One region of the Moritella yayanosii genome, then DNA from elsewhere that is predicted to be linked to it. Evidence: predicted binding sites of a transcription regulator. Region 1 holds the regulator's gene; each other region holds the start of a gene.

Region 1 (10,192 bases):
CGCGTAGTGAAAAGGGCATGACGTTAATTCGAGCAGAGCAAGATGAGTTTCATTTACCTGCATTAGCACAAGAGGTGTATGACGTGACGGGTGCGGGTGATACGGTTATTTCGATATTAGCAGCAGCGGTATCTGCTGGCTCATCATTAGAACAAGCTTGTGCACTTGCAAATGCGGGTGCCAGTGTTGTCGTTGCTAAGATTGGTACGTCGACTGTGAGCCCGATGGAATTAGCAAATTCAGTGTATGGTTCGCACGAAAGTGGCTTTGGTGTATTAAGCGAAGAACAGCTAAAAATTGCGGTTAAATCGGCTAAGTTACGTGGCGAAAATATTGTCATGACCAATGGGTGTTTTGATATTCTGCATGCGGGTCACGTGTCTTATTTAAATTCCGCGCGTAAATTAGGCCAACGTTTAATTCTGGCGGTTAATTCGGATGCTTCTGTGCGAGGGTTGAAAGGCGTTGGTCGTCCGATCAATACTTGTGCTCGTCGGATGACGGTACTTGCTGCTTTAGGTGCTGTGGATTGGGTTGTGGAATTTACAGAAGAAACACCTGAGCGTTTAATCTCTGAATTACTACCTGATGTATTAGTTAAAGGTGGCGATTACAAAGTGGAAGAAATCGCTGGGCATAAACAAGTATTAGCGAATGGTGGCAAGGTTAACATTTTACAATTTGAAGATGGTTGCTCTACAACTGCGATCATTAATGCGATTAAAGGTTAATGCTATTTAAGATAATGAGCGATCAGTTGATTGTTTTGACGCAGTAAATGGATACGGAGTAGGCGACGCGGCGTACTCCTTTTTTATTACATTAATAAATATTTGGTAAATAATAGATTTTCAATAACGGCCTCACCAGTCTCTTGTTTCAGTAAGTTGTTCACTTCATTTTGGATCTCTTTTCTGATCTCTTCTCGACCAGTCAGGGAACGTAAATGCTGAGGTGATTGTTGACCCAATAATGAAATTATTTTATCTCTGATCAAGGGTTCATGCATTTCAATAATATCCAAACCGTTATTGTCAGCTAGCATAAATTCTACAGCGACACTGATAAAACCAATCTTGTTCGTTTCACTGGTGTAGTTAGTAATAATATCGGGTTCTAAACCGAAATAAATATACACAGGTTGGTGATCGTTAGCTGATACGGCGGTGGAGAGTGGAGCTGTGAGCATACTTAATAGCCAGAATAATTTATTCATTTACCGTATCCTTCGTAAAATGAGAGATGAAAAAACAAGGTTGTGACTCAGTATACTCATTTTCAATTGATTAATGACATAAATCAGCCAACAAGTTGCGTCCTTGCTTACAATTTTGAGCTGAATAGCAGATAATTACGCCTGATCTTGTTGTTAAAAAAGTAATTTATACTATGTCTGAAAATATAAATAAGAAGCGAATAAGTTCGTTGTCGTTACCAAACTATCCGATTGGCTGTGAGTCTAAATGGCGATGGCCTACCATATTAGAAGATAGACTATCTGCGCGCCTTTATGATTGGTTAGTTGATACTGGTTCACTAACAGCAAGACTGAAACAATATTGTCAGGAATTTACGGTTGAAATATTAACGGAAGGCAATTATCCATTATCTGATGATGAAAAGATAAAATTAAACTTAGTTGAAAATGTTGGTTTTGTGCGTGAAGTACTGTTAAAACTGGACGGTACCCCTTGGGTTTTTGCGCGTAGTGTGATGCCGCTTAATATGTTGACAGCGCCTGGTGGTGAACTAGATAAATTAGGTAATCGGTCATTAGGTAGTGTGTTATTTAGTGCTCCCGATATGCAGCGCAGTGAAATTGAAATTGCTGAGTTTGATGCTCAGAGTAACGTATATGGTTTATCTTGCCAGTTAACGTCAAGCCTGAAAACATCATTATTTGGTCGGCGTTCATGTTTCCTGCTCGGTGGGAAATTATTACTGGTATCCGAAGTGTTTTTACCCGATGCATTGGCATATAAATAAAAAAGGACGTTAAGTATATGTCGTTCATGACTGTCAAAATGAAAGATTACATCCAGCTTACTCGTGTAGATAAACCAATTGGTACCCTGTTGTTATTGTGGCCTACGTTGTGGGCGCTGTGGATAGCGGCGGAAGGATTACCAAAATTAGATGTATTGCTAGTATTTACATTGGGCGTGATCTTAATGCGCGCGGCAGGTTGTGTTATCAATGATTTTGCCGATCGACGTGTTGATGCTCATGTAAAACGCACTGAGAATAGACCGCTTGCCGCTGGACGTATATCGAGTCGTGCGGCGTTGATACTTTTCTTTGTCTTGACTTTATTGGCATTTTTGCTCGTACTCACCATGAATAAATTGACGATAATATTATCGTTTGTGGCAGTGGGTCTTGCCGCGTGTTATCCGTTTATGAAGCGCTATACGCACTTGCCACAAGTGGTATTAGGGATGGCATTTGGTTGGGCTATTCCGATGGGGTTTGCGGCGCAATTAGATTTAGTACCGAATTATGCATGGTTATTATTTGTCGCTAATATTTTATGGACCGTGGCGTATGACACCTTATATGCCATGGTGGATCGTGATGATGATTTAAAGATTGGTATTAAGTCTACGGCGATATTATTTGCCGAGAAGGATAAATTGATTGTCGGTTTATTACAGTTATCATCCTTATTATGCCTTGGTATGCTGGGGTGGTTATTAGTATTACCTAACGTGTATTTTATGGGGTTAACGATAGTCGCTGGCTTGTTTGTTTATCAGCAGAAATTGATTGTTGATCGTGACAGAGCATCTTGTTTTAAGGCGTTTTTACATAATAATTATGTTGGTATGGTTATATTTGTGAGTCTGTTTTTAAGCTACTTGTAAGTGTTTAATGCTTATGACCAATAACAAAAAAGGAGCCGCAGCTCCTTTTTTGTTATTGGTCATAAGCAATACAAAGATCGCGTTATATCAACGAAATACCCATCGCTTAGACTTCGTTAGATTGCTGACTCAGCATCACATCCGATATTGTTTGTTTTACTTCGAGGGTTGTTAAACCTCGCACAACATTCGCGAGCGGACTGATCTTATCTGCTTTTACGGTACCTGCATCTGACAAGTAATGTAATTCTTGCAGTTTATTGATAAAGATAGCAAATACTTTTTTATCAAAGAACTCCGGTGCACTGACGCCATTAAGCGAGGATAAACGCTCTGCAATCAGCTGGCTGCGATCTTCCAATTTTGTTCTTTCAATCACTTGGTCATGCTCTAATACGGTCAGTACAATGGCATAACGTTGTAGTGTTTCTTGAATACTTGCTGCTAGTAATTTGATCGACATCAGGCGTTCAGTTACCGGTGTGATTACCCCTTCTTGATTACGGATTAAACCTTGTTGTTGCATTTCAGCTAATGTGTTAGAGACGCACGTACTCAATTCATCTGCGGCATATTTCAAGAATAGCTCAGCTTGAATTAACGGGTACAGTTGGTAAACCTTGGCATTAATTTCTTTTATACTGGTTTGCGCTTTCTCTGTCACTAACGCAGCAATTAATGACGGCAGTGCAAACAGGTGTAAAATATTGTTCCGGTAGAAAGTTAATAGCACCGCTTGTTCGTATGACATAGATAGCATTTGTCCTAAGCTATCTTCACGTACGGTGAATTTTTTCAGTGCGATCGCTTGGTCGAGAATTTCTTCTGCACTGTTTTCCGGCAAGGTACTGAATTCGCTATATGGATTATTACGCAATAGCTTTAAATAACTATCAATTTGTTTAACTAAAATTTCTCGGCTCAATGCCTTGTGTGGCGCAGCGTGTAAAATTAATGCGCAAATAGTTAAGGCGTTTACTGCCGCTGCACTGTTGATATTCACCATTACTTGATTGGCGAGTTCACGGGTTGTTTGGTTTAACCAAGCAGGTTGTTCATCAACGGGCATGTTCATGTCATCACGCCAGTTTTTCACGTGTTTGTTTAAATATTGGTTAAGGTTGATTGGCTCACCAAAGTTAACAAATGCTTGGCCGTAATTTTTAAGTTTTTTGGCGATCCCAAATATTTGGAATACACTTTCTTTTTTCTTATGGGCACCGGATAATTCTTTTACGTAGGTACTCACTTCCATCACATGATCGTAACCAAGGTATACTGGAACTAATGTAATCGGTCGGCTTTGATCTCTTAACATCGCTTGTAACGTCATGTTAAGCATGCCGGTTTTTGGTGGTAATAAACGGCCGGTACGGCTGCGGCCACCCTCAGTAAAGAATTCAACAGAATAACCTTTTGAGAATAATAAGCTGAGGTATTCTCTGAAGATTGTTGCATAGAGTTTATTACCCTTAAACGTGCGGCGTAAGAAAAATGCACCACCACGACGGAACATCGGTCCAGCAGGGAAGAAATTAAGGTTAATGCCGGCGGCAATGTGTGGGGGGATCAAGCCTTCATTGTAAATAACATAAGAAATAAGCAAGTAATCCATGTGGCTGCGATGGCAAGGCATGAAGACAATTTCATGACCATCAGCGGCCAGTTTACGCACTTGTTCGGCGTTGTTAACCTTGATACCACTGTAGATCTTATTCCATATCCAGCCCAGAAAATTGCTGGTGTTTTTTACAAATTTATAAGAAAAATCACTGACAATTTCATCGATATAATCATGGGCCCGTTTTTCCGCTTTTTGCGCTGAAATTTTTTGTTCTTCGATTTCAACTTGGATGGCTTTTTTAACTTCTGGATTACGCAGCAGTTGTTCAAATAATTGATAGCGATTTGGCAGTTTCGGTCCCGATGCGGCTAGTTTTTGACGACTGAAGTGGATCTTGGCGACACGAATTAATTTTTGCGCAAGTTTTTCATCACTACCATGCTGATCGGCCATGAAACGTAGTGATACGGGTTTATTAAAACGGACTAAGTTGTCTTTGCGGTTAAGGCCAACAATGAGGGTTTTCCGTAAACGACTTGGAGAAATACTGTTCGCTAATGACAGTAGTGGTACTTGACCTTCTTTACCCGGTGCGCGGCCCCAAAATAATGAGACGGGCATTAACTGAATATCAAGGACTTTATCATCTTTGTGTAAGCGTAATAATTGTTGAAATTCGTTAAAAAACACGTTTTTATCTTTTACTTGGCCAAACAGTGGCGCAGGGTTATCTAAGCAAACATAACTGGGAATGATGACGCCATTCACTTTAATTGGCGTAAGAGGGTCTGGTAAGCCTCGTTCTTTACAGGCACGTTGTAATGCGACCAGATCTGTCATCGATTTAGTTTTCAAAACATAAACAATAGGACGCGTTAAATCTAACTTTAGTGCATCAACTGGATTGTCTGGTACGTATTGAGATTTAACTAAGCCGTTAACGAAACTTCGAATTAACATTGACGGTGTTTGTTGCATAAGTGGTATCATTCTGTTGATTAAAGTGCGAGAGTGCTTACTCTAATAATATCAGATGTGTAGTCATAAATCTGTGTTTAAGCGTCGGTCAGCGATTAATTCATTATTTTCCAGATATCCCCACTACTAATATTGCAAACTTGATATTACTGTATATAATTACAAGAAACTGTATATAAAACCAGTTAGGGTTCATGATGAAAGCATTGACAAAAAGACAAGCAGAAGTACTTGAATTAGTTAAACAACATATTAAAAATACTGGTATGCCACCGACCCGAGCTGAAATTGCGAAGGAACTTGGTTTTCGTTCACCTAATGCGGCGGAAGAACATTTAAAAGCATTAGCACGAAAAGGTCATATTGAAATTCTAGCGGGCACCTCACGTGGTATTCGCTTGTTGGTTAATGCTGAAGACGCCAGCAATGATAAGGGTTTACCTTTAATCGGACAAGTTGCTGCCGGCGAACCAATTTTAGCGCAAGAGCATATTGAAACGCACTACAATATCGATCCATCGATGTTCACGCCAAATGCAGATTTTTTATTGCGGGTACGCGGTGAGAGCATGCGTAACATTGGTATTATGGATGGTGATTTATTGGCGGTACATAAAACCAAAAATGTCAGTAAAGGCCAAGTTATTGTTGCACGTGTTGATGATGAAGTCACCGTTAAACGTTTTGAGCAACAAGGCAATGAAATTTTATTACATCCTGAAAATGATGAAATGAGCACAATACGTGTCGATTTAAATTGCCAAAGTTTTGACATTGAGGGGGTTGCTGTCGGTATTATTCGTAATACAGACTGGATGTAATCACACTTATCTCAGCTACTTTGAAGGGAGATAGTTAATATTCTCATTATTGACTATCTCTATCTCTATATTTTGTCCTCCCGATGATGCTGTAATTTATAGAAACCATTTCCAATTCTGTTCTCAGATCACAGTTCTTTGTATTGCCTGCTTATTTATAAAATCTTTTCCTATACTCAACACGAGTTATAAAATAATTAATGAATTTATTTTCTGTGACGTTTGCGTAAATACAGGATTAGTTTATGGAACAAAACCCTATCGCCATCGGAGAAATTTATGACGGTGGTGAAAGCGTTAGGATTTGAAACCGACTTTAATTATGCATCAATGTGAGGATCTGTAATGAAACGAATATTAGCGGTAGATGATTCGGTATCCATTCGTGAAATGGTGCTGTTTACTTTAAAACAGGCGGGTTACCAGGTGGACTCTGCCGTCGATGGTGTTGATGGGTTAGCAAAAGCTAAAAGCGGAAACTTTGATCTTATTATTTCAGATATTAATATGCCACGGATGGACGGCATTAGCTTAATCAGTAAATTACGTAGTGAAAGTGCGTATAAATTTACGCCAATCCTAATGTTAACGACGGAATCGGATACAGATAAAAAATGGCAGGCAAATCTGCAGGTGCAACAGGCTGGATAGTGAAGCCATTTAACCCAGAAAAACTCATTGCTACTGTCAAAAAAGTATTGAGGTAAGCATGGATATTGATCTTAAACAGTTTCAACAAGTGTTTATTGAAGAGTGCCTAGAAGGACTGGAGGTGATGGAAGCTGAACTGCTAAAGTTACATCCTGGCTCGGTAGATAGCGAAGTCATTAATACCATTTTTAGAGTCGCTCACTCAATTAAGGGCGGTGCAGGCACATTCGGATTTCATCAATTAACGGCATTTACCCACGTAGCCGAAACCTTACTTGATGATTTTCGCGCAGAAAGACTGCCCCTTATCGATGGTCATATTAACCTTTTTTTACAAACAGTAGATTGTTTAAGAGCGTGGGTCCAACTGTTAGCTGATGATTCGGAATCAATTCCTGATGCGGCAGAAAGCCTAAAGCAGCAATATAATCAATTCTTACAACGTGATGTTAATCAGGACGTATTATCTACGGGGGATGAGCCGCTCGCTAAATCGAAGCCGCCAGCGATGAAGGGACTCGACGATGGTGATTGGTTGATTCACTTTGTTCCCGGGCAAGATATTTTAAAACAAGGTAACGAGCCGCGTTTAATTTTTGTTGAGTTACAAGATATGGGTGAACTTAAGGTGATGCCTAAACTTGACAATGTACCTTTGTGGAATAATTTATCACCTGAAGATATCTATGTAACTTGGGATCTTGAATTAATCAGTCAGGTAAGTGAAGTGCAAATAAAAGAAGCCTTTGAGTGGGTCGAAGATGAATCAACCATTACCATTACAGCGCAGGTATGCGATCTCAATCAATAGCAAGTGAGGCATTGGCTACTGATAATAAGGTGTTAGCAGAGTCGATGCTTTAATTAACTATGGTTGGCGAAGTGGTGAGATTATTGTTGAGATCCGAGATGATGGCCGAGGGTTAAACAAAGTGAAGATCCATGCCAAGGCTATTGAAAAGGGTATCGCGAATAAAGATCAGCGTTATAGTGATAATCAAATCGATGAATTTATATTTTCGTCTGGTTTTTCAACCGTCGAAACGGTGAGTGATATCTCTGGGCGTGGGGGTTGGTATGGATGTCGTAAAGCGTAACATTGAATCGCTCGGTGGTGATATTAAAATTGAATCGACGGCGGGTGAAGGCAGTTGTTTCTCGATCCGTTTACCGTTGACGCTGTCTATTACGTATGTCAGTAGAGCAAAGCAATGAGGCGGTAAATAAGATCACAGTGATGGAAAGCCAAATGAATAATATTAATGGGCTTGTTGATAATGCACAGAAAATCGCTAGTCAAACTAATTTACTTTCCTTGAATGCCGCCATTGAAGCGGCTCTGGCTGGTGAGATGGGTCGTGGTTTTGCCGTTGTAGCACAAGAAATTCGATTATTATCGGATACTTAAAATAAATTTAATGAGGAGATCAGAGCACAAGTGACACAAGCGCGGTTACACCAAGAATTAATTAAATTTGCACAGTTAGAAGTCTGCAGGTTGAAGATATTATCAGCCAATTATCGAAACATAATATATTGCAAGCGGAGAATATGAAACAAGTATTACTGGCCTGTAGTGAGTTGTTATCTACAGAGGAACATGCCGAACAAGATATCTTTGTTGATAAACTGAAAGCTGCCGCGGAACAGTTCAAACAGCAGTCACTGCAAGTGCAAAACAAGACGATTAGTTCGGGGTATTTTTCTTGCTTTTTTATTGTTACACCTTAGCAAAAGTGATTTGTGTTTTAATGGTATTATCATTTCTGTGTAAATGAATATAATGAGCGCCATACAGTATGACTGACCTAATATATAGATAGGTATTACGGCATATTAATTTTATCCCAATGGAGATGAACATGACTGACAAATTTATTAAATCTAAAGCCGCGATTGCTTGGGGCCCAAATCAACCACTATCCATTGAAGAAATAGATGTAATGTTACCAAGAAAAGGTGAAGTGTTGGTTAAGGTTATCGCTTCTGGTGTCTGTCATACCGATGCATTTACATTATCGGGTGATGATCCAGAAGGTATTTTCCCTGTCATTCTTGGTCACGAGGGTGGTGGTATCGTAGAACAAATTGGTGAAGGCGTTACCAGCGTGCAAGTCGGCGATCACGTTATTCCTTTATATACGCCAGAATGTGGTGAATGTAAGTTCTGTAAATCAGGTAAAACAAATCTTTGCCAACAGATCCGTGAAACACAGGGTAAAGGTTTAATGCCTGATGGTACGACGCGTTTCTATAAAGACGGTCAGCCAATCTTCCATTATATGGGCTGTTCAACATTCTCTGAATACACGGTATTACCAGAAATATCGTTAGCGAAAGTGAACAAAGCCGCGCCGCTTGAAGAAGTATGTCTCCTTGGTTGTGGTGTCACAACGGGGATGGGCGCGGTAATGAATACGGCGAAAGTGGAAGAAGGTGCTACAGTTGCCATCTTCGGTTTAGGTGGTATTGGCCTTTCTGCGGTTATCGGTGCAACAATGGCGAAAGCAAGTCGTATCATTGCGATTGACATTAACGAAAGTAAATTCGAACTAGCGAAAAAATTAGGTGCCACAGATTGCATCAATCCAAAAGATTATGACAAACCTATCCAAGACGTTATCGTTGAACTTACTGACGGTGGTGTAGATTACTCGTTCGAGTGTGTTGGTAACGTTGATTTAATGCGTTCGGCATTAGAATGTTGTCATAAAGGTTGGGGCGAATCAGTCATTATTGGTGTTGCCGGTGCAGGCAAAGAGATCTCAACGCGTCCATTCCAACTGGTAACTGGTCGTGTATGGCGTGGTTCTGCATTTGGTGGTGTTAAAGGCCGTACCGAGTTACCTGATTACGTTGAACGTTACCTACAGGGTGAATTTAAGTTAAGTGATTTCATTACTCATACTATGGGTCTGGAAGATATCAACGAAGCATTTGACTTAATGCACCGCGGTGAAAGTATCCGCAGCGTGATCCACTTCGATAAATAATTATCATATGCCCCGTTATTTATCGTCGACATAGCGGGGCGACTAAAGGTTTGTCATGTCTATAGAAGTTGTTAGTAGTAATAAAATGTTTGGCGGTTGGCAGCATCAATATAATCATGCGTCGAGTGTATTAAACTGCCAGATGCGTTTTTCTGTGTATTTACCACCGCAAGCATCAAATATGCGTAAAGTACCTGTGATGTATTGGTTGTCTGGCCTGACGTGTACGGATGAGAACTTTATGCAAAAAGCCGGCGCTCAGCGTATTGCGGCAGAACTGGGTATTGCGATTGTGGCACCGGATACGAGTCCGCGTGGTGA
Region 2 (10,192 bases), 710 kb from region 1:
CATTAAAAGGTAACCAATTTACATTAAAATTAACGGATCTAAGCAGTACCGATGGATTGGCCGAGCGTTTAGAGAAAATTAAAACCATCGGCGTGCCGAACTATTTCGGTGAACAGCGATTTGGTCAACACGGTAATAACATTGTGCGCGCACAAGCGATGTTTGCGGGTGAAAAAGTAAAAGATCGTAATAAGCGTAGTTTTTATATTTCAGCTGCACGCAGTTTGATATTCAACCAAGTTGTCAGTGAACGTATTAAACAAGATAAATGGCAAACTGCAATGTCAGGTGATTGCTTCATTTTACAGGGGTCTAATTCGTTCTTTGCGGAAGAAACCTTAACTGACGACATTATTGAGCGTGTTGCCCAAGGCGCGCTACAACTATCGGCCCCGTTAGTTGGCAAAGGTAACAGCAGTGCGATGAACGACGCATTGGCATTTGAAAACAGCGTTATTACGCAATATCCAGAATTGCTCGACGGCCTCATTGCCGCAGGTCTACGTCAGGAGCGTAAAGCGATAATATTGCGGCCACAAAACTTCAGTTATGAATTAGCTGAAGATAGCTTAACGGTGAGCTTCTATCTGCCATCAGGGTGTTTTGCGACAAGTATTGTACGTGAATTGATTGAAGAAAAAGTAGTGATTCGTCATTTTGACCAAGAACTTAAATCAGGAACCGTATGATCAAACTTGGTAATACTGGGGTGGCAGGGCAGCGTATAAAAGCGTTGCTTGAACAACAAGGCATTAGTGTGCCAAGTGTATTGACGGCCATACAAGATACGCCACGTGACTATTTTGTTGAGGAAGCGTTTGCATTGCAGGCATGGGGCAACCAGGCCTTGCCAATTGGTGCTGGGCAGACCATCTCACAGCCTTACATCGTTGCCAGAATGACGGAACTGTTAATGCAGACTAATCCACAACGGGTGCTGGAAATTGGGACTGGTTCGGGTTATCAAACGGCTATTTTAGCGCAGGTTTTTCCGCGTGTTTATTCGGTGGAACGGATCCAAGCATTACGGTGGCAAGCGAAACGTAGGTTAAAGAATCTTGACCTGCACAATGTCATGATGAAATACGGTGATGGTTGGCAAGGCTGGCCAAGCAAGGGGCCATTTGATGCGATTATAGTAACCGCTGCAGCTGCTGCGGTGCCACAAGCATTATTAACGCAGTTGACGGATGGTGGGCAACTTATTCTGCCATTGGGTGTCGAATCTCAAGTATTACAAGTTATTACCCGTAATGGCGATAACTATACCAGTCAAAATGTTGAACATGTACGCTTTGTGCCGTTAGTTCAAGGCGAATTAGCGTGAGTCTATTACCGGTATTAAATGCGCAGGAGAGCGGATCAGGGAGTCAGGTGTAGAGATGGTCAGTAAGAGATTATTAAGTCATGTACGCGCGTGCAATCTTTGGTACCGCATCGGGTGTTATTTACTGTTGGTACAGTTAGTTGGTTGTACGATTGCCAATCATAACCCCGCGCCTGTCACGAGTGTTCAAGGTTATAAAATTGAACTACGATCGCATATTAATACGCCAAGTTATCGTGTTAAAAAAGGTGAAACTTTGTATGCAATTGCCTGGCGAAGTAATCAAGATTTCAAATTTTTAGCAGCCTTAAATCAGATCCCAGATCCTTATCAAATTTACCCTGGTCAAGTATTAAAACTGAAAGGGAAAATCCCCGCGTCAGTTTATAAAAAACCGACACCGGTGAAAATAGCTAAAACAACCAATAGTAATGCCAATAAAAGTACCGCTAAAACCAGCATTAAAGCACCATTAAAACCATTAGTTAAACCGGCAACCATCACAACGGTTACTGCGAAAACAAGCGATAGACCGCCAACGAAAAGTAAACCGCCGGTGAACGCTAAGCCTGTGGTGAAAGTAGTGAAACCCAACGCGATGGTGAGTAATAATAAACTGAAATGGAGTTGGCCAGCTTCAGGAAAATTAATTCGCACTTATTCTACCAGTAAATCAGGACAGCAAGGTGTCAATATTGCCGGTTCATTGGGGCGAAATATCATCGCGTCAGAAAATGGTCGTGTGGTTTATTCCGGTAATGGTTTACGTGGTTATGGTAACTTGATCATCATCAAACATAACGATGATTACTTAAGTGCGTATGCCTACAACCAAAAGCTATTAGTCAAAGAACAACAATGGGTTAAGGCTGGTCAGAAAATCGCAACCATGGGTAATTCTGGCCCGAACTCAGGTGCTGAATTGTATTTTGAGATCCGTTATCGCGGTAAACCAGTTAACCCCATGCGCTATTTGCCTAAGCGTTAAGCTCGACTGAAATTAGTTTATTAGGCTAATCTTAATAAGCTATTTACTTCGGTCAGGAGGCAATACGTAATGAGCAAGATAACTGACGAAAATAAGTTAAACGTTGCAGAGTATAAAGTATCTGACAACGATAGAAAAGCACAGTCAGGGATGGAAATATTTGAAGATGAACACCTCATTCCTAACGATGCAAAAAGCTTAGATGCAACGCAGCTTTATCTTGGGGAAATTGGTTTTTCACCATTGTTGACCGCAGAAGAAGAAGTTTTTTATGCACGTCGTGCATTACGCGGTGATGCCAGTTCAAGAAAACGTATGATCGAAAGTAATCTGCGTTTAGTGGTTAAAATCGCGAGACGTTATAATAACCGCGGGTTGGCCCTATTAGACTTGATTGAAGAGGGTAACCTTGGTCTGATCCGTGCAGTAGAGAAATTTGATCCCGAACGTGGTTTTCGCTTCTCAACCTATGCGACATGGTGGATAAGGCAAACCATTGAACGTGCCATTATGAACCAAACCCGAACCATTCGCTTGCCCATCCATGTGGTTAAAGAACTCAATGTTTATCTTCGTGCTGCGCGTGAACTCGCCCATGAACTAGATCATGAACCCACCGCTGAAGATATTGCGGATAAATTAAATAAACCGGTTGCTGATGTCAGTAAAATGCTACGCTTGAATGAGCGGATAAGTTCGGTTGATACGCCTATTGGTGGTGATTCCGAAAAAGTATTATTAGACATTATATCGGATGAAAAAGGCGATGGACCGGCAAGCCGTACCCAAAATGATGATATTAAATTCAGTATCGTCCGCTGGCTTGAAGAACTGAATCCCAAACAAAGAGAAGTGCTGGCTAGGCGCTTTGGGTTGTTAGGTTATGATGCTTCAACGCTTGAAGATGTCGGGCGTGAAATAGGCTTAACCCGTGAGCGTGTTCGGCAAATCCAAGTCGAGGCATTGCGACGACTACGGGAGGTGCTCGCCCAGCAGGGCTTATCTGTTGAAGCGTTATTTAGGCTATAATATGCTGGGGAGTATAGTTATTGAGTAGTTAGTCATTAAATTTAAGCTAGTCTTAATGCTTAGTACTTCATTCAGCCGTTATGCTGATTTATTAAAATCAGTCTTACTATTCATGCGTTTCTAGTATTTTAGTAACCCTCTGCCTGCCATTGCTGATGATGCTAAGTTTATTGTATTGCTAACCGATATACATGGCTTATCGGGTTCAAGGCTAGAAAAAGAAACTATTTTTTACGCATCATTTAACACTGCATGTGCTGAACAAGCGGTTTATTTATCGCAGCTAGCTACCCGATTAAAACAGCACGAATTTGCTGATGTCTCGTGGGGAATGAGTCATGTATGCACCGTATTGTAACTGAACATGATTGTTTTAGTTATACAGATGCGTATCAATTAGCGCTTAATCAGGGGGCGACGAGCAGTAAATTTATAACACTGGATAATGATGTGTACTATTTGAGCCAGTGGTTACAGCAAGCGTACCACTTGTCTGCGGTACCGGAATATATCGCGGTGGCGCATATTGATAGTATGGGCGTATCACAGGCTGGCAACTTATGTAACAGAAAGCCCAAACCAGCGAACCGCCATTTTGCATGACTTGGATAATTTGGGCTTTTTAATTTACCGAGCACTATTTAAACTAAACTAGCGATAACTCTAGTAGGGCAATTAAAGTTGTTCTTTTAAACGGTACAATACCTCGAGTGCTTCACGTGGCGTCATATTATCAATATTCAAGGCGCTCAAATCATCAATCACAGGATGGGAAACGGGCGTTACTTCCAATGGTGGACGTTTACCAGTCACCACCGGTTGGTGTGAGAGTCGTTCTAACTCATGCAACTTCACTTTAGCCGCATGAATAACCGGTTTGGGCACACCTGCTAATGCTGCAACTTGCAAACCATAACTGCGATCTGCAGCACCGTCTTGTACGCTATGCATGAAGACAATGGAGTCACCGTGTTCAACTGCATCGAGGTGAACATTGACCAGACTTGAGTGCTGCTCTGCTAACGTGGTTAGCTCAAAGTAGTGCGTTGCAAAGAGGGTATAAGCCTGGATCTTATTGGTCAGGTATTCAGCACATGCCCAGGCTAATGATAAACCGTCGTAGGTACTGGTACCGCGTCCAATTTCATCCATCAATACCAAGCTATTAGCGGTGGCATTATGTAAAATGTTCGCTGTCTCTGTCATTTCTACCATAAAGGTAGAGCGACCTGATGCTAAATCATCGGATGCGCCAATCCGGGTGAAAATACGGTCGATTAATGACGTCGTCATTTTCTCCGCTGGTACGAAACTACCGATATGAGCCATCAGGGTGATTAACGCTGTTTGACGCATATAAGTCGATTTACCGCCCATATTCGGACCGGTAATGATTAACATGCGCCGCTTAGGGTTAAGCTGTACTGGATTGGCAATAAACGGTTCTGTCATCACCTGCTCAACGACAGGATGACGACCATTGATAATGTCGATACCAGGTTTGATACTAATTGTCGGGCGGCAATAGTTTAAAGTTTCTGCGCGTTCTGCAAAGTTACACAGTACATCTAGTTCTGATAATGCGGCTGCGCTGTCTTGCAGTGCGGGAATATACGGTAACAACTTATCTAATAATTGTTCATAAAGTTGTTTCTCTAGTGCCAGTGACTTACTTTGGCTACTGAGTACTTTATCTTCATGTTCTTTCAACTCTGGAATGATGTAACGTTCGGTGTTTTTCAGCGTTTGACGTCGGATGTAGGTTGCTGGCACTTGATCTGATTGTAGGCGACTGACTTCGATGAAGTAACCGTGAACGCGGTTATAACCGACTTTTAAGGTAGGGATACCGGTTTGTTGTTTTTCGCGTTCTTCTAAGGCTTTGAGATAATCCGTCGCCCCTTTGTTTAGGGCGCGCCATTCATCTAACTCTTGGTTATAACCGGGCGCTATCACGCCGCCGTCACGGATTAATACTGGCGGGTTGTCGATAACGGCGAACGTCAGTAACTGTTCTAGCTCACTGAACTCACCCGCTAATTGCTGTAATGAGCTTAAGTGTTCGGCATCGTGTTCTGCCAGTAGTGTGCGTAATGCGGGTAATTGCTGGAAGGCATTACGTAACCGTACCAGATCGCGCGGACGCGCTGAGCGTAATGATAAACGGGCAATGATACGTTCGATATCGCCGATAGTGCGTAATATTGGTTGTAGATCGTTTAACGCACCGACGTCGAGTAATGATTGAATACTGGATTGGCGTTGCTGTAACACCAAGCTATCGCGGATTGGTTGATGCAACCAACGTTTTAATAGCCGGCTGCCCATCGGTGTTGAAGTATGATCAAGTACTTCTGCCAAGGTATTCTCAACACCACCGGATAAGTTTTGGGTGAGTTCTAGATTACGGCGGGTTGCCGCATCCATCACCACCATTTGTTCTGTTTGTTCAAGCTTGATCGAGCGGATATGCGGCAATGCAGTTCGCTGGGTTTCTTTCACGTATTGCATTAAGCAACCTGCAGCACATAGGGCCACTGGCGCATTTTCGACACCAAAAGCGATTAAATCTTTGGTTCCAAATTGCTGACATAAAACGTTGCGGCCAGTTTGTAAATCAAACTCCCACTCTGGGCGGCGACGTAGACCTCTAAGGTGATTAATATGTTGAACCGATTCCAATGATTCACAGTACAGCAGCTCTGCGGGATCGGTACGTTGCAGCTCTGCAAGTAAGGTGTCCTCTGAGCTAAATTGATTGATCAGAAAACGGCCGCTACCCATATCAAGGGTGGCATAACCAAAGGTGTTACCATCTTGGAATAATGCGGCTAATAAATTGTCATTATGTTCGGTAAGTAAAGCTTCGTCACTGACCGTGCCAGGGGTCACAATACGGACCACTTTACGTTCTACTGGACCTTTGGATGTCGCCGGATCGCCAATTTGTTCACAGATCGCTACCGATTCACCACAACGTACTAGCTTTGCTAAATAACCTTCTAATGAATGGTAAGGGATACCTGCCATTGGGATCGGGTTACCATTTGACTTACCACGCTTGGTCAGAGAGATGCCTAATAATTGCGACGCTTTTTTGGCATCATCATAAAATAACTCATAAAAATCGCCCATGCGATAAAAGAGTAAGATTTCTGGTTGCTCAGCTTTTAACTTAAAGAATTGTTGCATCATAGGGGTGTGATTGGTTAAGTCTTGTGGTGCAATAAAATTAGGTTGCATAGCGGCTCGGTTTGAAAATAATAGTTGCAGCTATAATAACAATGCTAAAGCAAGGTGGCGACTGTATTTTTTGTACGTAAATATGCACCACTCATAATAATTAAAAAAATATGCGTTTATTGCTTGATACTGTATGAACGAACAGTATACTTATGCCTTTAAATTAAATACTCGATTATGCCTCAGGGGAATAAAATGGACGCGAATAAAGAAAAAGCCTTAGCTGCAGCAATTGGACAAATTGAAAAGCAATTTGGTAAAGGTTCTATCATGAAGCTAGGTGATAACCGTACCATGGACGTAGAAACTGTTTCTACAGGTTCACTTTCTCTTGATATTGCGCTGGGTGTTGGTGGCTTACCGATGGGGCGTATCGTTGAAATTTATGGTCCGGAATCAAGTGGTAAAACGACATTAACGTTAGAAGTGATTGCGTCTGCACAACGTGAAGGTAAAGTTTGCGCGTTTATTGATGCTGAGCATGCACTGGATCCTCTCTATGCGGGTAAACTGGGTGTTGATGTGAATGAACTATTGATATCGCAACCAGATACCGGTGAACAAGCTCTCGAGATTACTGACATGTTAGCACGCTCAGGTGCAGTCGATATTATCGTGATTGACTCGGTTGCGGCATTGACACCAAAAGCTGAGATTGAAGGCAGCATGGGCGATAACCACATGGGTCTGCAAGCGCGAATGTTGTCGCAAGCGATGCGTAAATTAACGGGTAACTTAAAAACGAGCAACACTATGTGTATCTTCATTAACCAGATCCGTATGAAGATTGGTGTGATGTTTGGTTCACCAGAAACCACCACAGGTGGTAACGCCCTTAAATTTTACGCGTCAGTACGTTTAGATATCCGTCGTATTGGTTCGGTTAAAGATGGCGACGAGATCACGGGTAATGAAACACGTGTTAAAGTGGTTAAAAACAAGATTGCAGCACCGTTTAAACAAGCTGAATTTCAAATACTATACGGCAAAGGCTTCAACCGTAATGGTGAGCTAGTTGATTTAGGTGTTAAAGAAAAACTCATTGAAAAAGCTGGCGCTTGGTACTCATACAAGGGAGACAAGATTGGTCAAGGTAAAGCGAAAGCATCACAGTACCTTGCTGATAATCCGAAGATTGCTGCAGAAATTGACGGTATGATCCGTGCTAATCTACTGGGTGATAAAGACGAAGAAGTGGCTGAAGTTAAGACTCCTGAAATTAAGACTCCTGAAGTTGAAAAAGAATTTTAATGCTAATATTAACTAGCGTTTAGTCATTTTATTTACGCTATTTGAATGAATAGATATAGAAGGCAGGTATGACGACATACCTGCCTTTTTTATATGTATGTTTTACTCGTTATTTGGTCTTATTATACTTTTCTCGCTGATTTTTTGATCATCACGGCGCCTGTCCGCACCTTGCTGGCGTAGGGTTAAACGTGTCCAATTAAACATGAGTTTTATCTTGGTATCGGTAACGGCGATCCCGTCTTGGTAAGTTAATACTGCGATTAATAGCAATCGCTTGCCATTCAGGTTCGGGTAACAGTGGTAACGTTGCATGGCGTGGATAACTGGTTATGTGCAATTGCTCATAGGCATTTTTGTAACCGGGTTTAATTAAGAAAAATGCGCCGGTAAATGCCCATAGCGTCACAGGTAATATTAATAAATAGCCAAGGTAGCGATGCAGTTTGTAAGTATTCATTACTGTCTATAAAAAATATGGATGTCGTTATTTTACGGTTTAATAATAAAAAAGAACCTATTAAATATACTGCAATATAAAATTTAATTATATTCCCTGGCTGATTAGAACTTAGCGGATACTTGTAATACGAAACCATCAATACCATAGGCCATATTCGCTGTAATGAACCGTGAATGATGTATGCTGCTTGATGATGGATGAGTGAACTTAAGTTTGATGTTAAGTACTAGATTACAGGAATGAATTTGTGATCTTGATTTTTTCGTTTGAATTGACGTCGATTTAGTATGATTGGTTTGGTCTGTCTTGTATCTCACTAATATAACGAGTATAAATAGCGTTAGATAAATATCTTCATGACGTTGAGAATATTTAACTATTATAGAAAGAATGAAGACCATAAAGAAGAGGGTATTTTGTGCTTGAAGAAAACCACCAAAAGCAATTAATGAAATTATTACCTTGGCAGAAAGTGAGCTTTATTACGGCACTTGCTGAACGCAGCTTTCCTAATTACAAATTATTTTCTGAAGCTTGTGAAACAGGTAATGCAAAGCAGTTCCGTTTATCATTAGATCTGTTTTGGGAATCATTAACGGTTAAAAACAGCAAAATTAATTTTACAATTCAATTTGATCGTTTCGAACCGATTATTCCCAATGTAGACAAATTTGATGTTTATGGTGTTTACCCTGCACTGGATGCATGTGTGACTTTAAACAGTGCCTTTAATAGTGTAGTTGCCCCCGATCCGGATGTGAACGAGGCAATGAATGCATCGCGAGTTTCTATTGGTACTGTTGCAAGTTATTTAGAAGCGTTGGCGGGTGAAGAAATTGACGAGGATATCATTTTCGCTGATGAGCTGATGAAAACAGAAATTGAATTTCAGCAAGCCGTGCTGGATCTATTAACGGTACAGAAATCACCTGATAGTATTAAGGCGCTTCGCCAGTTTGCTAAAAATAGCGGTATTTCTAATATTGGTATTACCTTAGATTAATTGATTGCAAACTCATAAAACAGCCGCTGACACTGGTAGTTAGGGCTGTCTCGGTTAGGTGTCAGTGATTATTTTATGATGTTTTTTTGTACGTAGAGTGAGATTAGTGTGAGCGCCACCCCATTTGTTGACTATTCTCTCGGCAATTGACTGAATTAAGGCGATAAATCCTTTGCGGTCAACGGTGTTTTTGAATAGAGTGTTTAATAGTTTAATGTTATTGAATAGTAGAAAGGACATTCTTATGAATAAAACTCAATTAATCGATGCAGTTGCAGCGAAAGCAGATTTAACGAAAGTACAAGCTAAAGCAGCACTAGAAGAGATCCTAAGTGCAATCACTGAAAGCCTTAAAGAAAAAGAAGCTGTACAGCTAATTGGTTTCGGTACTTTTAAAGTAAGCGAACGTTCAGCACGTATTGGCCGTAACCCACAAACGGGTGAAGAAATTCAAATTTCGGCTGCGACAATTCCTGCATTCGTTGCTGGTAAGGCATTGAAAGACGCAGTTAAAAACGCAAACAAATAAATATTAATTTTTATTAATTTAAAAACTAATGAAAAAAGCACCTAAATTAGGTGCTTTTTTATTATCTACAATTTGTTTAAAGTAAGAATAAGGGCCTTGGTTAATGCGCTATTTGAGTTTTATTCTTTTCTACCGGTTGCACGCGAACTCGTCGGATCACATTGTTTTCAATTTCTAATACTTCTAACGGGTGCCCTTCAATGATCAAACTGATATTGGCCTCGGGGATCTCTTCCAAATATTCTAAAATCAAACCGTTGAGTGTTTTTGGACCTTTAGTTGGAAAGTGCCAGTTCATTTCTTTATTAATATCACGCACGTTTGCTGTGCCATCAATGATATAGCTACCGTCAGATTGC
Region 3 (10,192 bases), 1.6 Mb from region 1:
ATTAGTTATCTTATCTGACCTACTACCCGCCGCAGAGAAAGTACTACCGGAAACCAACATCAAGACAATTATTACTACCCACCCAGCAGACTTACTCGAGCCACAAGAACAAGGCTCTACGCAACTAGACACCATTTCATTACTTGATGCTATTGCACTCGGTGAAAATAACCCTTACGTACCCGTTGCTTACCACATTGATGATTTAGCCATTTTACAATACACCGGCGGTACCACAGGTTTATCAAAAGGCGCAATGCTGAGCCATCGCAATGTATTAAGTAATACCATTCAAACCAAGCATCGTTTGGCCAACGAGATCGCAGAAGGCGAAGAAATACTGATATCGCCATTACCGCTGTACCATATTTATGCATTTAACATCACCTTATTACTGTACTTCAGTACAGGTGCTCACACCGTATTAATTCCCAATCCGCGTGATATGCCAGGCTTTGTAAATGCCATAAAAAACGTAAAATTCACCGCTATTTCAGGGCTAAATACCTTATTTGTTGGTTTATGTACCCAGCCTGAATTTAAAGCATTAGATTTCAGCCATTTAAAAATCACAACCTCGGGGGGCACCGCACTCACCAGCTCAACGGCCAAGATATGGAAAGAAGTGACTGGCTGCGACATTTGTGAAGGTTATGGCTTATCCGAAACATCGCCAGTTGTTACCTTCAATCGCCCAGGCGAAACCTTAGTAGGCTCTATTGGTGCCGCCTTACCTGGCACTGAGATTAAGCTACTTGATGACAATAATAATGAAGTCGCCGCGGGTCAAGCAGGTGAATTGTCAGTTCGCGGTCCACAAGTGATGCAAGGTTACTGGCGTAGTGAAGCAGCAACTGCCGAAGTCATGACTGATGATGGTTTCTTCAAAACGGGTGATATTGCAGAACAATTAGACAATGGTTATTACAAAATTGTTGATCGTAAAAAAGACATGATCATCGTATCTGGTTTTAATGTTTATCCTAATGAAGTTGAAGAGATCTTATCCAATCACACGGGTATTTTAGAAGCCGCCGTGATTGGTGTACCATCAGAGAAAACCGGTGAAGCCATTAAAGCCTTTATTGTCAAATCTCAACACAACCAAGATCTTAAAGAACAAGATGTCATTGCTCACTGTAAAGAATTTTTAACTGCATACAAGGTGCCGAAGCAAATTGTGTTTATAGGTGAATTACCAAAAACAGCGGTTGGCAAAATTCTACGACGCGAACTGCGTACTGTTGAGTTAACAGTGAACAATTAACAAGGTATCGTTTAATGTAAGCACTCAACGTCAGTTTGAGTGCTTAAATGTCACCACAAACAACGCCCCACCCAATTCACTGGTTTTAATTTCGATTTCCCCTTTCATGCTTTTAACCGCCGTATTCACAATCGCTAAACCTAAACCAAAACCACCCGTTTGCCGACTTCGACTGTTATCTAAACGGGTAAATGCATCTAATACTTGCTCACGTTGCAGTGGGCAAATCCCATCGCCATCATCTTCAACAATAATACAGCAATAAGCCGCATGCTTTTTAAGCGTGAGTTTCACGCGTGAGTCTGCGTATAAGCAGGCATTCTTGACGAGATTATCAATAATAAGCTGAAGGTAGCGCGGATTGCCATCAACACTCACCAAATCAACACTAGATGTAATGCATAAATGTGGATATTGGCGCTTAAATTCAGTTTCACGTGACGTCATCAACCCGCTTAAATCAATGGTCTTATTTATTGACGATGGATTATGTTCAATCGTTTGTAACATTAAAATATCATTAGCCAAAGCTTCCATTTCGACCGAATAACGACTTAAATCACGATGTAATTCCGTCGTATACTCGCTATGTTCTTCATCACTTAATAAACCCATCACCAATTGAATTCGCGTTAATGGGGTGCGAAGTTCATGCGCAATTGCATTCGCCATTACACGTTGTTGGTGCTGCGAATGCTGCAACGATTCAGCCATTTTATTAAAACTTGCTGCCATTTGATCCAAAGGTGCGGGAATTTTATCATTGACTCGGGTATCTAGATCCCCCTTTGCCAGCGCTAAACTAGCAGCGCTTAAGCGATAGACATGATTAGATATATTTCTAACGGTCAAATACAGTACTAAAGCGATACTTAAAAAGATAAAACCTAATAGAAATAACTCCGCATAATCATCTTCCCAATCTTCAGGCCCGTCTATCGGGTACATAGCTTCAGAACTATCAATGATGAGTAATAGTCCATCATTATGCGGAAGGATCACGGCAAGAAGATCATTTCCCTCATCATGTCTGTATACAAATACCCCCCACTTACCTATTCCAGCAGGTAACGGGGGATACTTTTTATTGGGTTCTATATCAACCACCTCTAATAACTCATGTTGTTGATGATAGAGTAATGCTTGTTTCATCGAGATATTTTCAATGGTAAAGCCAGTAAATCGGCTCAATAGATCAACCTCCATATTCCAGCGTTCGGTATCTTCGACAAAATCATCAAGTAACTTAGCCGCAAAACTCGCATCATGGACAAAGGTAATATCATCAAGGTTCTCGTAGTAATAATCCATCGATATACTAACAAGGACAATACTGCCAATAATGACAGCGGTCACACTTATATACAGCTTGAAAAAAAGTGTATTCGGCGAGTTTTCACTGATGAATTTCTTCAGCTCGGGAAACATATCATTGCTTAACAAACAGATAACCCTTACAACGAATTGTTTTGATAATTTGATACGGTGCCACATCATCTTTTATCTTTTTCCGTAAGCTTGATAAACGCATATCCAAGGCTCTATCTAGACCATCAAATTCAACACCTTTAAGTGCGCGATAACATTCATCACGACTGACGATCGTCCCAGCTTGTTTGGCTAAATATGCTAACATTTCATATTCTGCACCCGTTAAAATAACCTCTTCACCATCACGCTTCACCAAGCGTTTCAAGGTGTCAATGGTTAAACTGCCGGTATGATTCAGCGCACTATTGTTGTTCTTAGTTCTGTTTTCACGGCGTAAAAACGCTTCGATATGCGATAACAAAATGTGTGGTCGCAGCGGCTTGTGTAAATAACCGTCGGCGCCCGTATCTAAGGCTGAAACCTCGGATATTTCTTCACTGCAAGCGGTGAGCATAATAATAGGCCCGCTATAGTGCTCACGACTTTGCCTACACACTTCAATACCATTCATACCTGGCATCATAATATCCAATACCACGAGATCGGGTTGCAACCGGGCGATATCCGAGAGTCCATCAATGCCATTATTACTGAGCGATACTTGGTATCCTTTACTGCGTAAAAACATGTCGAGAAGGCGACAAATCTCTAAATCATCTTCAACAATTAAAATGTGTTTTTGGTCATTTTCTAACATGTTCAACGAAACCTTATGTCATTATAAATAAGTAAAATACAGGGCAACCAAGTGTTTAAGCGCTCGGTAAATTTAGCTCACTGTCATTAAATTCAATTTTCTGAATATTCATCAATTTATCCGTACCATTGCGGTTATTGACCTTATCTTGTATCAAGAACCCCATACCATCAGGATTAACGTCAAACTCAGATTGTAAACCATCAACTTTATACGTGTTTACGCCGCCTTTACCATCAATTTTGTTATCCCCTTGATTACCCATCAAGAAGTTATTTTGGCTATTGCCTGAGATATGGCTGTTATTGGTACCCGTTAAACGTACAGACTGCAAATATTGTGATTTGGCGGTATAACTTAATGCCGCGTCATAATCCAGATAGAAAGTACTACCCGCTGCAAAACTAGGGTCGATATCCATGGTCGTTGGAATATATTCAGGTAAAAATTCAGCAATAATTTTCTGTCCGTTGCTGTCACGCGCCGTTTGTAATGCACGTGAATTGCCCGTGTAACCATCCATACCCACGGGTAATCGTGCCCACATACCATAATATGCTTCAACTATGGCGGCAAAATATTCATGAGAAATACTATTGCCCGTTTCCAAGTCACCTTCAGCACGCCACTCTGCTAGTTGGTCCACTTCTGGGTTCCACACTTTATTTGTTAACGCGACCTCAGCTTGGTCCGCGATTTTCTTTTGCAATGATGCCATCGCAGGTGCTATACCTTGCGCTTGAGTCAAGTGTAATACTTCTTCAAAGGTTGCATCACGCGCAGATGATGGCGCAGCCAAGTAGCGGCTATCACCTTCTACAAAAATTTCGGTCGCGTATAAATCCTGACCAAACTTCGCTATTTTACTATTACCAAACTCCCCTTCCATGGCTTGCTCTGAGGCTGGTTCATCATTAAAAATAAATAATGACGCCCCTCTATTACCCATACTGTTTGCGACCAGTGTTTTCTTTACTGTCGCGGTATCGGTTAAATAAAACTCAAGTGTATTTCGAGCTTTAAGTAATTGTGCTAAAGATACCTTTGATTGAGCGAAAATATGAATCGCTTTACCATTGGGTGCTGTAACCCAAGTATAGCGATCAAATAAATCAGTAGCCGCTTGGCCAAACTGACTTGGCACAGCAAACACGTTAGCCTGTTCGTTGGCTGTCATCTCGCGTGTTGCAATGTCGTACTTGGCAATGTCTGCTGCACTCATCCAGTGAATATCATTAGCACTCGCTGCATTTAGCGTATACCAGTAAAAACTTGGATCAAAGCCAATTTTATTATAATACGTTAAATAACGTTGATGCTCAGGATGACTCGTCGGTAAGTTTTTACCTTCTGTACCACTCCCGTCCGCCCAAGAATGTACACCGATTCGAGCACTCGGATCAACAATACGCTCTACACCAGCAAGGAAAAAATCGGTTCCACCCGAAGCGATCATGGCATCGGCAGGTAGCATGGTTTTTAAATTTTTACTGCGTACTAACAATGACGCTTTTAAGTTCGCTTCATCATCTCTAGAACCGGGCACTTGCACCATCACAATAGTATCGACCTGTGGGTTTGCAGCGGTCATCGTATTTAACTGTGCAACAATATCGCTATTAATCTCGCCATTCATATAGGCTTTATTACCATAAACGGTGAATAACGGTGTTTTACCGCCCGAACTTGTTGATGAACCACTGTCATCTGAACTATTGCAGCCAGTCAATAATAACCCTAACAATACTGTGATACTGACGAATTTATTCATATGAATTCCTTTGCTCTATGACGTATAAATAACAACGCCATCATATAAAACGAAACATAAGCTTTCCGTCTCTAATTTGTCAGTTTTGTAAGCTTTGTAAGAGGTAATCAAGCCGCAAGTCGATATTTTTGCAAACTACTGTAATTTTATCAGTGTTCCTCAACTTAATATCTATACAGATTTAATAATTGCGCTAAAATACATGCTAATAACCTTGGCTTTAAATCGTGCTTGCAGAAACAATAAGCACGCTTCAGATAAGAGTAAACATGCTTTCAGATAAGAGTAAAAAAGCGATTCGTGATGTTTATCAAAACATCCGTGATTCACTACCTGACTTCGTAGTCCGACGATCACAAAATATCCTTGTAGCTGAAATGGCAAAAACCCTCGCTGGTCATTATGATAAAAACCGCCGTTTGATTATTGCAGAAGCAGGAACTGGCACAGGTAAATCATTGGCTTATTTGATTGCAGGAGTGCCACTCGCTACCGAAGCGAAACAGACCTTAGTCATATCGACCGCCACAATCGCCTTACAAGAACAATTATTGCACAAAGAATTACCTTTCTTTCGCCGTCAATCTGGACTGAAATTTGAATTTGCCTTGGTAAAAGGTCGCCAACGTTATTGCTGTGAACAAAAACTGGCGATGCTTGCCCAAGCCGACGATCAAATGGAACTGCTTGCTGACTTAGCGACGATTCCAAAAAAACGTGACTTACAACTTATCAAGCGCTTATTTACCGCTTACGCAGCAGGAAAATGGCAAGGTGATATCGATAGCTGGCCAACTCAGATCCCCGATGATATCTGGCAATTAGTCGTTTCAGATCGTCATAGTTGCAGTAAATCATTTAGTGTACACCGTAACTGTCCGTTTCATAAAGCACGTGAAGCCTTAGACCAATGTGATGTGCTCATTGTTAACCACGCATTATTATTGGCCGATTTAGAGCTCGGAGGCGGGATTATTTTACCCAAGCCTGAAGACTGCTATTACGTACTTGATGAAGCCCATCACTTACCGCGCATTACGCGAGACTTCTCGTCAGCACATGCGTCAGTGTTAGGTACTAAAGCTTGGTTACAAACCATGGCAATAGCAATGCGCCAACTCACCCAAGCCATTGCGTCAAGTGAGATATCTGATCCGGTCACCAAACTGCTCAGCTCAATCAATAGCATCAATAAAGAGCTTACCAAGATCCACAGTTTAATGGCGGCCAATGACAATCGATTTAGCAATGATTCGTGGCGATTTACCGATGGTGAACTGCCTGAAGCATTGGCTGAATTAGCGGCAAACATGAACCATGAAACCAAACGTGGTGTTAGCCAAACCGCGAAAATCATTGATATTTTAGCTGAACAATTAAAGCAAGATCAATTGCCGCAAGCCAAAGCTAACAAACTCATTGCCGAGGTTGGTATCTACTTACAGCGTATCGAAAATCTCCATCAAGTGTGGAACATGCTGATTAAAGAAACCAAAGGGACACCACTGGCAAAATGGGTTGAGAAAAGCGACAGCCGCCAAGATGATCATGTCTTTGCTGCGAGCTTGATTGATGTGGACCATAAGCTAGAGAATATGCTGTGGTCACGCTGCGGTGCCGCGATCCTAACATCAGCAACATTAACCTCACTCGGTAATTTTAATTATTTCCGCCGCCAAGTTGGCCTATTGAATGATGAATCAACCCAGCATCTGCAACTCGACTCTCCGTTTGATTTTGAACAAGCAGAGCTGTATATCCCTAACTTAGCACTGACACCAAATGAACCAGGCTTCACTGAATTATTAGGTGAAAAACTCCCTAGCTTCTTACCAGACAAAAAAGCCTCATTGGTGTTGTTTAGCTCCTATCGTCAAATGAACCAAGTAGCAGAAATTATTCGTAATACCACTAATCTCGAGCTATTGGTACAAAAAGAAAGTTCCCGCAGCGAGCAATTAAAAAAACACGCCGAAAATGTCAAAGCCAATAAAACCAGTATCTTATTTGGTACTAGCAGCTTATCTGAAGGGCTTGATTTACCCGGTGACCTGCTCACCAATTTAATTATCACTAAGATCCCATTCTCAGTACCCACCTCGCCAGTAGAGGAAGCGCAGTCAGAATGGATCACCAAATCGGGCGGTAATCCGTTTATGCAAGTGTCGGTACCCGAAGCCAGTAAAAAATTGATCCAATCTTGTGGCCGATTGCTGAGAAAAGAGAAAGATTCTGGTAGAATCACGCTACTTGACCGTCGAGTTATTAGTAAACGCTATGGACCAGCATTACTTAATTCGCTTCCCCCTTATAAAAGAAATATAGAATTTTGATGTTAGAGTTTGGTTTAGAACCTTCGGTTTTTATAATTTTATGCAGTGTTGCATTAGTTGCTGGTTTCATTGACGCTATTGCTGGCGGCGGTGGTTTATTAACAGTGCCCGCATTACTCAGTGCCGGCCTACCACCACACTTGGCATTAGGTACCAATAAACTGGCTGCAAGCTTTGGCTCATGCGCTGCAGCTATTACCTTCTATAAGAAGCGTTTGTTCAATCCCAAATTTTGGTGGCGATCATTTATATTCACAGCCATCGGGGCAATATGCGGAACCCTAGTCGTTAACGTCATCAGCACGGCTTGGCTAGACAAGTTATTACCGGTGATTATTATCTTTACGGCTATCTACTCTATCTTTAGCAAAACCCAAGAACATACTGGTGAAACCTTGCCCGATGATAATCCCGCGCTGCACAAGAAACAGGGCTTACAGGGTTGTATTATTGGTTTCTATGACGGTGTAGCAGGGCCTGGTACCGGTGCATTTTGGACTGTGTCGACAATGGCATTGTACAAACTCAATATTTTATTTGCTTCGGGCGTTGCTAAAGCAATGAATTTCACCAGTAACTTTACCTCACTACTGACTTTTATTTATCTTGGTCATATCAATTGGTATCTGGGTTTAAGTATGGGGCTATGTATTATGGTAGGCGCTATTGCTGGTGCGCATACCGCTATTCATTTTGGTGCTAAATTCATTCGCCCATTATTTATTACTGTGGTGATCATTATCGCTTGTAAACTGGCTTATCAAGCATGGCTACAATAAACCGTCAGCAGCAACAGCTAAACCAACTCGCTCAGCGTATTCAACAGCTGAGTGCGTTGAGTAAGCAAGTCAACTCGAATCACACCGCGACGATCAACTATAAATTACGTGATCGCGCCTTGTTCTATCCAGGGTTATTCATCAATAAAAATCACGATATTCATCAATACGTGGCCGAATTAGAAAAAAGTATGACCCGTTTGCAGCACTCTTTTGATACTCCATCAATATCATCGTCAAACGATACGTTATCAATAGAACAAGTATTATTAGAAAAGGTAGCGCATCAATTTAGAGCGATTAACGGCGTATTACAACAGTGTAATTTTAGACGCGGTGAAGTAAAAGAAGAACCGAAGAATTACGATGTGATCGCGAAAAAATTATTGCAGAAATCACACTATTTATATCAAAAACTAGCGCAACAAATAGACTATGAACGCCGTTTGCAAGCAATGATAGATCAGCAAAGCGACTCAGTTCAATTGCAGCAAACGAAGCTAAGGTTACAGCGTTGTCAAACCGCGACAGTAAAAGTTCGCCAGCAATTACAACGCTATGAACAAAAGAAAGATCTTAATTAATTTAAATTCAGTGTTAGACGTAAACCTATTAAATAAGTTACTACAATAATGAAGGATTCTTTATCATGTCGCTAGAAAACGCGCCAAAACATATAAAACTAGCAGTCGATCTCATCCAATTACTGGAAGAAAACCAGATGCCGACAGAAACAGTCGTGAAAGCATTAGCTATCGTACAACAAGACTTCCAGCGTAAACTTGAAGCTGAAGCCAGCTAACCGCTATTAATCAGCGCGATTAACAACCGCAGTCCTACTTTACTTTGCGATGGTGATGGCGTAATCGCCAGCCAGCAGCTCTTCAATAAACGCCGATGGCTTGTCTTTATTACACAGTAAATATACTTGCTGACGCGCGCGGGTTAACGCAACATAAAACAGTCGGCGTTCTTCAGCATCAGGGAAACCTGAGGGTTCCGGTTGTAGTATTTGCGCAAATGGATGACGACGTTTATGACAAGGGAAACCATGCTCTCCCGCTTCCATTGCTAACACGATGACATTATCGGCTTCCTGCCCTTTCGCACTGTGCACCGTCATTGATTTTATATCTAACTGCGGATATTGTGTGGATAATGCCGTCAGCGTCTTGCTATCCGGTAACTGAAAATTAAAACGAGCCAGTAAGAGCACCGATTGTTGTTGGCCTGCGCCTTTACTTTGACCTTTACTGACACCTTTATTAGCCGCCGCTAATTGGGTTAATTTCTTTTCTAGCAATAATGTCGCTGCATCATCTTGCTTGTTGTTACTGTTATGATCGTTACCAAGCTGATAATAGTTGATCTGGATACAGGCTTTCTTAGCTTGGATATGCGTGGTTATCTGTTTATGCATTTGCTCTGGATTCGCCATCACAAACTTACTGGCAACCGCACTGATCTGATCGTTAAAGCGAAACGTGGTATCAAGTGGTAATGTACTGGTGATACCAAAATAATCACTGAAACGCGTTGTTACCGCAATATCACTACCTGCAAATTGATAAATAGCCTGCCAATCATCACCAACACAGAATAGCTTACTGTCATCGTGCTGGGTTTGTAAGTGTCTAACTAAGGTTGCGCGCGCCTGCGAAATATCCTGAAACTCATCAACAAGAATATGTAACCAAGGAGAGCTAAATTGACCATCACACACATAATCACTTGCCTTAGTGAGCATGCCATCAAAATCTATCTCATTGTTGTCGTCTAAATCATGCTGGTAATGTGCAAGCAGAATCACCACAATCTCATGTGTTAATGCGGCGAAGTCGGTATCAGGTAACGCTTTTAATTTTTGCTCAGATGTTACCGTTAAGGTATTTTTATACTGCATAGTCAATTCGG

Evidence for each region. Region 1 encodes LexA, which represses DNA repair genes until DNA is damaged. Its sites were predicted from a motif close to TACTGTATNNNNATACAGTA; they were not measured.
Region 2: recA (recombinase RecA) is a predicted target of LexA. The motif match lies at 6,715-6,734, and genes of this name have one in related genera.
Region 3: dinG (ATP-dependent DNA helicase DinG) is a predicted target of LexA. The motif match lies at 5,328-5,347, and genes of this name have one in related genera.

Annotation. Positions count from the first base shown of each region.
Region 1 is NZ_LS483250.1:3,235,158-3,245,349, forward strand. Features, by position in the region: gene hldE (bifunctional D-glycero-beta-D-manno-heptose-7-phosphate kinase/D-glycero-beta-D-manno-heptose 1-phosphate adenylyltransferase HldE) at 1-731, shown strand, start outside; gene MORIYA_RS15015 (flagellar basal body-associated FliL family protein) at 818-1,216, opposite strand; gene MORIYA_RS15020 (chorismate--pyruvate lyase family protein) at 1,390-1,986, shown strand; gene ubiA (4-hydroxybenzoate octaprenyltransferase) at 2,004-2,864, shown strand; gene plsB (glycerol-3-phosphate 1-O-acyltransferase PlsB) at 2,971-5,406, opposite strand; gene lexA (transcriptional repressor LexA) at 5,604-6,227, shown strand; partial or broken gene MORIYA_RS15040 (response regulator) at 6,573-6,934, shown strand; gene MORIYA_RS15045 (Hpt domain-containing protein) at 6,937-7,689, shown strand; gene MORIYA_RS21440 (hypothetical protein) at 7,956-8,093, shown strand; gene MORIYA_RS21445 (methyl-accepting chemotaxis protein) at 8,128-8,286, shown strand; gene MORIYA_RS21450 (hypothetical protein) at 8,430-8,609, shown strand; gene MORIYA_RS15055 (S-(hydroxymethyl)glutathione dehydrogenase/class III alcohol dehydrogenase) at 8,741-9,871, shown strand; gene fghA (S-formylglutathione hydrolase) at 9,927-10,192, shown strand, end outside.
Region 2 is NZ_LS483250.1:2,529,515-2,539,706, reverse strand. Features, by position in the region: gene truD (tRNA pseudouridine(13) synthase TruD) at 1-689, shown strand, start outside; gene MORIYA_RS11795 (protein-L-isoaspartate(D-aspartate) O-methyltransferase) at 686-1,327, shown strand; gene MORIYA_RS11790 (peptidoglycan DD-metalloendopeptidase family protein) at 1,383-2,315, shown strand; gene rpoS (RNA polymerase sigma factor RpoS) at 2,385-3,344, shown strand; gene MORIYA_RS11780 (hypothetical protein) at 3,687-3,947, shown strand; gene mutS (DNA mismatch repair protein MutS) at 4,020-6,587, opposite strand; gene recA (recombinase RecA) at 6,765-7,838, shown strand; gene MORIYA_RS11765 (hypothetical protein) at 8,038-8,298, opposite strand; gene MORIYA_RS11760 (YjaG family protein) at 8,720-9,304, shown strand; gene MORIYA_RS11755 (HU family DNA-binding protein) at 9,549-9,833, shown strand; gene MORIYA_RS11750 (HlyC/CorC family transporter) at 9,934-10,192, opposite strand, start outside.
Region 3 is NZ_LS483250.1:1,615,515-1,625,706, forward strand. Features, by position in the region: gene MORIYA_RS07350 (AMP-binding protein) at 1-1,267, shown strand, start outside; gene MORIYA_RS07355 (ATP-binding protein) at 1,298-2,710, opposite strand; gene MORIYA_RS07360 (response regulator transcription factor) at 2,697-3,395, opposite strand; gene MORIYA_RS07365 (COG3904 family protein) at 3,451-5,166, opposite strand; gene dinG (ATP-dependent DNA helicase DinG) at 5,436-7,499, shown strand; gene MORIYA_RS07375 (sulfite exporter TauE/SafE family protein) at 7,499-8,278, shown strand; gene priC (primosomal replication protein PriC) at 8,266-8,862, shown strand; gene rsmS (pleiotropic regulatory protein RsmS) at 8,928-9,080, shown strand; gene MORIYA_RS07390 (UvrD-helicase domain-containing protein) at 9,120-10,192, opposite strand, start outside.